2 regions of the Micromonospora hortensis genome follow, and region 2 is predicted to be linked to the other one. Evidence: riboswitches for the same ligand, from Rfam matches in the RefSeq annotation. Region 2 holds a riboswitch; the other holds the start of a gene.
What was found. Region 2 has a riboswitch for cyclic di-AMP ahead of NIE111_RS08100 (coiled-coil domain-containing protein). Riboswitches for the same ligand answer to the same signal wherever they lie in the genome.

Region 1 (3,731 bases), on a different contig from region 2:
CTGCTCCGGGTACGCCCGTCCGTAGACCGGAACTGTGGTCCGTCCGGGCTTCGGCGTGGCCACGATGCCGACGGTCCAGCTGGCGGTCGGCGCGGACGCCGGGTTGTGGAACCAGGCCCGCTGCCCGAGGTACCAGATCGCCGTCCAGTCGCCCTGCCGTCCGGCCAGCGCGTACGTCTGCCCGGCTGACGCCCGGGCCCCGTGGTCCGACACGGCCATCGTGTTCGGGCTGCCGTCAGGGCGGAGCGCGACGTCGTTGACCAGCGGCGCGTCCGCAGACGGTGCGCTGCGCAGCACCACAGCGGAGGAGCCGCGTGGCGCGCAGGGCACGCCCGGGGTGACGCAGTCGGTGAACGCCGGCTGGTTGGTGACGTAGTCCGGATCGATCCGGACCATTCCGGTGGCCGGGGTGCCGGTGTCCAGTCGAGGCGCGTGCAGCAGGTCGAAGTAGTGCGTCCAGTCCCAGTACGGGCCCGGATCCCAGTGCATTCCCCGCACTGTCGAGGGGATGGTGCCGGGCACGTTGTCGTGACCGATGATGTGTTGCCGGTCCAGTGGGATGCCCAGCCGCAGCGCCAGGTGCCGGACCAGCTTCGCCGAGGTCCGGTACATCGCCTCGGTGTACCAGGTGCCCTGCGCCGCGAAGCCCTCGTGTTCCAACCCGATCGACTTCGCGTTGACGTACCAGTTGCCGGCGTGCCAGCCGACGTCCTTGGTCTTCACGTGCTGGGCGATGTGCCCGTCGACCGAGCGCAGCGAGTAGTGCCAGCTCACGTAGGTCGGGTCCTGGACCAGTTGCAGGGTGGTGGCCCAACTCGCCTCGGTGTCGTGGATGACTATGTACTCGATCTTCTGCCGCGTGGGCCGGTCGGAGAGGTCGTGGTTGCCGTAGTCCCCGTCGCCGAACGCCTCGTAGGGCGCCGGGATCCACTCGCAGGAGATGGTGCGCGGGCACTCCACCCCGTCCGGGCGGGCCAGGCGGCGCAGACCCAGCCGGTCCAGCCAGGAACGCTCCGGCCGTACCGCGCGGGCCAGCAGGGTGATCCGCTGGCCGTCGTCGGTCACCCGGGCCTCGCCCGCGCCGATGGTGGTGAAGACCTCGTCGGCGAAGGCCGCGGCGGCGTCGGCGCTGTCCGCGCCCGAGTAGCGGGCCACCGCGCCGTACCAGGCCGCCGGGTCGGTGTCCGCGCCGACCGGCGCGCCCAGATCCCTCTGGTACGCGCTCAGCAGCGCGGCCCCACCCCGGATGTTGAGGCCCGCGTCGGTGCGCAGTGCCTCGGGAGTGGCGCCTGTCAGCGTGGCGGCGGCGTCGACGGTCTGCAACGCGGCGGTGGACGGCGCGGGTGCCTCGACCGGTCGGGGCGCGGGCACTCGGGCGGGACGGGAGTCGTCGCCGCGTGGGTCCTCGACGCCGGCGTCGTGGTGGCCGCGCCCGGGTAGGGCGGCCACGTGCCGCGCGTCGGTCAGGTGCATCGGACCGTAGCCGCCACTGGTGCTCGGCGTGCCGGCGTTGGTGTCCCAACGGGACTGCAGGTAGGAGACGCCGAGCAGCACGACGGCCGGCACGCCGTACTCGGTGGCCGCTGCGGCGTACTGCTGCTGGCGGTCGGTGCTGGGCGCGGCGGCAGCCGGGCCGACGGAGAGTGGCACGGTGGTCGCGGCGGCAACCACTGTGGCGGCGAGCAGCGCGCGCCAGCCGGTCGACAGGGTTGGATGGTGCATCGAACCCCCTAGATTCTCGCGGAGTGAGGTCAGGTCACCATCGCGCCGTCCGGGAGGTCACGTCAATACCTTTCTATCTATCGAAGTGGATGGAAAGAATTCTTCACACACTGTCGGTGACTTCGTCCAATCCGTACGGAGTGTCACCGCCGCACGGGTTGCGGATCGGTAACAGGCGTCTCTACTCTGGTCATTTGTCGGCCCGACAGCAGCTCCGCCCAGCCTGGGCGGTAACGGACCGACACCGCCGAGTCGTTTCCGAGCGAACCGGGGACCCAGGTCCCTCGGGGTGAATCCGCAGCCATTGCGGTAGGGCGCCGACTTCCCGCCCGAACCCGTCAGCTAACCCGGTAGGCGGTCAGGAAGAAGGAGTACGGAACCCCGGTGGCACTCCATGCCCCGCGGCCGTCGTCCGAGCGGTCGGCATCAGCCGGCCCGGCGTCGATAGTGCCGCGCCCACGCTGGTCCCGCTTCACCACCGCAGTCGCCGCGCTGGCCGGCATCGCCGTCGTTCTGACCGGCAGTGCCACTGCGGCCCACGCCGACCCGTCCGTCGCCGAGATCGAGCGCCAGATCGACGCCGACTGGAACAAGCTCGAACCGATCATCGAACGGCACAACGCCACCCGCACCGACCTCGCCGCGAAGCGCAAGCAGGCAGACGCGCTGGCCGCCCGGATCACTCCGCTCGAGCGCCAGGTCGACGCCGCGATGAACAAGGTCAGCGCCCTGGCCGTACGCGCCTACAAGGGTGAGAACGTCTCGACAGTCAACGCCGTGCTGGGCAGCCGGTCGCCCAGCGAGGTGGTCGGCCAGCTCGAAATGCTCGACCGCTTCGCGCACAACCAGCAAAAGGACGTACGCCAGGTGGCCGACCTGCGCGACCAGTTGGCCGCGCAGAAGGCGCCACTGGACGAGATGGTGGCCCAGCTGACCCGCACGGAAGCTCAGCTGGCGGCGAAGAAGAAGCAGATCAACGACGAGATCGACCGCCTGCAGAAGCTGCGCCTCAAGGTGTACGGCAGCGGCGGCGGCGGTCCGCTGCGCCCGGCGCCCTGCCCGGGCAGCTACCCCGGAGGCGGCGCGGGCACCGCTGTCAAGTTCGCCTGCGCGCAGATCGGCAAGCCCTACGTCTGGGGTGCCGAGGGCCCGAACTCGTACGACTGCTCAGGGCTGATGCTGGCCGCCTGGGCGAAGGCCGGCGTGTCGCTGCCGCACAACGCCGCCGCGCAGAGCCGGGTGACCAAGAACGTCAGCAAGGGCGACCTGCGCCCCGGCGACCTGGTCTTCTACTACAGCGACATCCACCACGTCGGCATGTACGTCGGCGGCGGCTGGGTGGTGCACGCCTCGCAGGCCGGTCAGCCGGTCAAGATGAAGAAGGTCGACGACGGCCCGATCCACAGCTACGGCCGTCCAGGCTGACAGTGAGTCATCGAAGGGCCCGTCGCGATTCCGTCGCGGCGGGCCCTCGTCGTCTCGGTCCTGGCTGCTGAACCTCAGCGTGTTGGCCAGGTGCGCCAGTGCTGCCAGGCGCGGCTGGGTGTCGGCCCCCGCTGGCCCTGGTAGCGCGACCCGTAGACCACCGAGCCGTACGGGTGCTCAGCCGGCGAGGAGAGCCGGAAGATGCAGAGCTGCCCAATCTTCATGCCCGGCCAGAGGGTGATCGGCAGGTTCGCCACGTTCGAGAGTTCCAGCGTCACGTGACCGGAGAAGCCCGGGTCGATGAAGCCGGCGGTGGAGTGCGTGAGCAGGCCGAGCCGGCCCAGGGAGCTCTTGCCCTCCAGTCGGCCGGCGAGCTGGTCACCCAGCGAGATGACCTCCAGCGTCGAGGCGAGCACGAACTCCCCCGGGTGCAGCACGAACGGCTCGCCGTCGGGGACCTCGACCGCCGAGGTCAGATCGTCCTGCTGCATCGCGGGATCGATGTGGGTGTAGAGGTGGTTGTTGAAGACCCGGAACAGCCGGTCGAGTCGGACGTCGATGCTGGACGGTTGGACCAGGGTGGG
Region 2 (3,731 bases):
CCCCGCCACGGGTGCGACGGATCCTCATCGTGACTGTGGTACCCCTCTTCGTCGCCACCGTGCTGGCCGCGTTACTGCTCTGGCCCCGCGGCGGGTCACCGCAGACCGATGGTGGCGCGGACGTGCCGCGCCACCCCGGCACCGTCACCCGGGTGGTGAGCGAGCCGTGCCCGCCGGCACCGTCGGTTCCGGAGGGCACACCGAGGGTCGGCGACGGGCGGTGCGGCACTGTCGACGTCCGGGTGGACGACGGGCCGACCGCCGGCCAGCAGGTACGGACACCGGTGCCCGACGGGCCCGGCGCACCCCGGGTCGAGGTCGGCGACGAGGTCGTCCTGGTCGAACTGGCCGATCCGATCGATCCCACGGTCAGCAACTGGAACATCGCCGAGCACCAACGCGGCACCCCGATGGTGTGGCTGGCGGTGGTCTTCGCGGCCGCGATCGTCGCGTTCGGGCGGTGGCGAGGTCTGGCAGCGCTCGCCGGGCTGGCCGCCAGCTTCGCCATCCTGCTCACCTTCGTGCTGCCGGGCATCAGCGCCGGCAGGTCACCGCTGCTGGTGGCGGTGGTCGGCGCGGCCCTGATCATGTTCGTGGTGCTCTATCTGACCCACGGGGTCACCGCACAGACCTCGGTCGCGGTACTCGGCACCCTGGGCAGCCTGGTGCTGACCGGCGTGCTCGCCACCATCGCCACCGCCGCGACCCACCTCACCGGCTTCGGCAGCGAAGACGCCACCACCCTGTCGATGTTCCAGGGCGACGTGGACCTGCACGGTCTGCTACTCGCCGGCATCATCATCGGATCGCTCGGGGTGCTCGACGACGTGACGGTCACCCAGGCGGCCACCGTCACCGAACTGGCGAACGCGAACCCCGGGCTGACCCGGTTGCAGCTGTACCGTGCGGCCACCCGGGTCGGCCGCGCGCACATCGCCTCCACCGTCAACACCATCGTGCTGGCGTACGCGGGCGCGTCACTGCCCCTGCTGCTCCTGCTCACCGCCGACTCGCGGCCGATCGGGCAGATCCTCACCAGCGAGTTCCTCGCGCAGGAGATCGTCCGCAGCGCGGTCGCCACCCTCGGCCTGATCGCCGCCGTGCCGCTGACCACCGGCCTGGCAGCGGTGGTGACCGCCGCCGGGCGCGGCGATGCCACGCCGTCCAGCGGCGCTCCCGCGCCCCGGCCCCAGCCGGACCGCAGCGAGGCACTGGCCGCACTCAGCTCACCGCGTACGGCCGGCTCCGACGAGCCGGACCGGACGCGGACCGCACCCCCATCCGAGGCCACCGACCGGTGGCCGGAGTCGAACAGGAGCACGGATACGGCATGGTGACACTCCTCAGCGTGACCAGATCGGGCATCCACCCTGAGAACCGCGTCACTGGTCACTCAACGCTATGGCGAAATGACGCTTTTGGTCGGCATCCAGGCATAGCTCAGCCGGTCGGCTCTCGGGTAACCTCGCTGCCGGTTACCGATGAAGGCGCGAAGCGGCGCCTGCGGTGCCACCGCCCAATCGCCAACCGGCGAGCCGGGGACCCAGGTGCCTGGGGTGAATCCGCGTCAGCGGTAGGGGCCACTTCCGCCCCGAACCCGTCAGCTAACCCGGTCGGCGGTCGACGGAAGGGAACATTGTGACGGCACCCCTACGCCGCTGGTTGACACCCGTGGTGGCCGTGATCGCCGCACTGACCGTGCTCGCCGGGCCGCTCCCGGCGCACGCCGCCCCGACGAACCCCACACCGTCCGGGCACGAGGAGGACGGCGAGCCCAAGCTGCTCAACGACGTCATCGAGCAGGCCAACCGCGACTACTCCGCCGCGAAGTCCAAGCTGGACAAATCCAAGAAGCGGCAGGGCGAGTTGGCGGCGGAGGTCAACCGCGCCAAGGCCGACCTGGACGCGCTGGCGCCGCAGGTCGGGCAGATCGCCGCCCAGGCGTACCGGACCGGCCGGATCGGCGCGGTCGCGATGCTGCTGGAGAGCGACGCTCCCGACTCGTTCGTCCAGCGCGCCGGGCTGCTCGACGAGATGAACATGGTCAACGAGAAGAAGCTCTCCGAGGTCAACGAGGTGAAGGCCCGCGCCGAGCAGGCCAAGCTGGCCCTCGACACGGAGGTCCGCGAGCAGCAGAAGCAGACCGCCCTGATGGCGAAGCGCAAGAGCGAGGCCGACAAGGCGCTCTCCCTCGTCGGCGGCAAGGGTTTCACCGGCGGCCTGGTGGATGCCACCTCCAAGGTCGCGAAGATCGGCCCGGGTCGCACTGCCGACGGTGACTGGAAGCCCCAGTCGTGCAGCGAGAACGACCCCACCACGTCCGGCTGCGTCACGCCGCGCACGCTGCACGCGTACAAGGAGGTCAAGGCGGCCGGCTTCAACCGGTTCGTCGGCTGCTACCGCCCCGGCGGGCCGTGGGAGCACCCGAAGGGCCGCGCCTGCGACTGGTCGCTGCAGAAGAGCGGGTTCTCCCCATGGCACAACAACGACACCCGGACGTACGGCAACAACGTCGCCGCGTTCCTCATCCGTAACGCCGACCGGCTCGGCATCTACTACGTGATCTGGAACCGGCAGATCTGGTTCCCGGCCACCGGCTGGAGTTCGTACAGCGGGCCGTCGAACCACACCGACCACGTCCACATGTCGCTGCTCTGACCCGCACGATCCCCGTCGAGGGCCGTTCCGCGTGACGCGGAGCGGCCCTCGTCGCGTCAGACGGTGGCAGGCGCGGCCGGGTCGGTCGACTCGGTCGAGGCCGGGGTCTCCACCGTCGCGAAGCCGGCCGGCACCGCGGCCACCGGGCGCACGGCTCCGGCGGCGAGCCGGTAGGACACCCCCACCACCGCACAGCGTCCCAGCGCCACCTCGTCGGCCAGCACGGGCGACTGCCCGAGCAACGTCTCGACGGTCTGGGCGATGTGGATGTCCACGATGCCGTCGATGTCGTCAACGCCCTCGGACGCGGCGCGGCGCAGGCTGGGCAGCACGGCGTCGACCACCGCGCGCAGATGCCCACTCGGTGCGGTACCGGTCGCGGCGGACTCCCGGGCGGCCTGCACCGCACCACACGAGTCGTGGCCGAGCACCACCACCAGCGGGGTGCCGAGCACTGTCACCGCGTACTCGACGCTGCCGAGCACCTCGGGGCCGGCGGTGTGCCCGGCGGTGCGAACCACGAACAGGTCGCCCAGACCCCGGTCGAAGATGATCTCGGCAGCCAGCCGCGAGTCGGAGCAGCCGACGATCACCGCGAACGGGTGTTGCCCGTCGGCCACGGCGGCCCGGTGCCCGGCATCCTGGTTGGGGTGGCGTGGGGCGCCATCGACGAAGCGCCGGTTGCCGGCGACCAGTTCGGCGTAGGCCCGGGTCGGCTCGCTGAGCGCGGTGGCCCGGTCGGTGGTCCGCTGCGGACCCGGCTGACCGCCGGAGCTTCCGGTATGACTCATCCCGCACCTCGTCTCGACGCGTCTGCCCTGGTCAAGCCGGCTTTCCGCCGGCCGGGCGGGCGGGCGCTGGCTCGTGCTCCACCGTCACACGCACCGTAAGATGCGTCAAGGTATGCGTGATTTAGATTTCATACGTTGACTCCGGCCGCACCCTGGGCAACCTTCCCGAGGCAGGGCGGACCAGACTCTCGCGAGGGCAGGCGGACATCCGGAAAGGCGGTCACACGATGGCGAGCACGGTGACGGACGACACCGGCGGCGGGCGGAACTGGACGTTCCTCA

Region 1: linked by a shared signal. The riboswitch ahead of NIE111_RS32270 (C40 family peptidase) and the one ahead of NIE111_RS08100 (coiled-coil domain-containing protein) in region 2 are both predicted to bind cyclic di-AMP.

The regions. Positions count from the first base shown of each region.
Region 1 is NZ_JAKKFE010000023.1:3,834-7,564, forward strand. It holds gene NIE111_RS16180 (N-acetylmuramoyl-L-alanine amidase) at 1-1,722, opposite strand, end outside; cyclic di-AMP (ydaO/yuaA leader) riboswitch at 1,958-2,093, shown strand; gene NIE111_RS32270 (C40 family peptidase) at 2,107-3,147, shown strand; gene dcd (dCTP deaminase) at 3,222-3,731, opposite strand, start outside.
Region 2 is NZ_JAKKFE010000011.1:254,355-258,085, forward strand. It holds gene NIE111_RS08095 (YibE/F family protein) at 1-1,337, shown strand, start outside; cyclic di-AMP (ydaO/yuaA leader) riboswitch at 1,504-1,634, shown strand; gene NIE111_RS08100 (coiled-coil domain-containing protein) at 1,639-2,658, shown strand; gene NIE111_RS08105 (carbonic anhydrase) at 2,715-3,449, opposite strand; gene NIE111_RS08110 (helix-turn-helix transcriptional regulator) at 3,677-3,731, shown strand, end outside.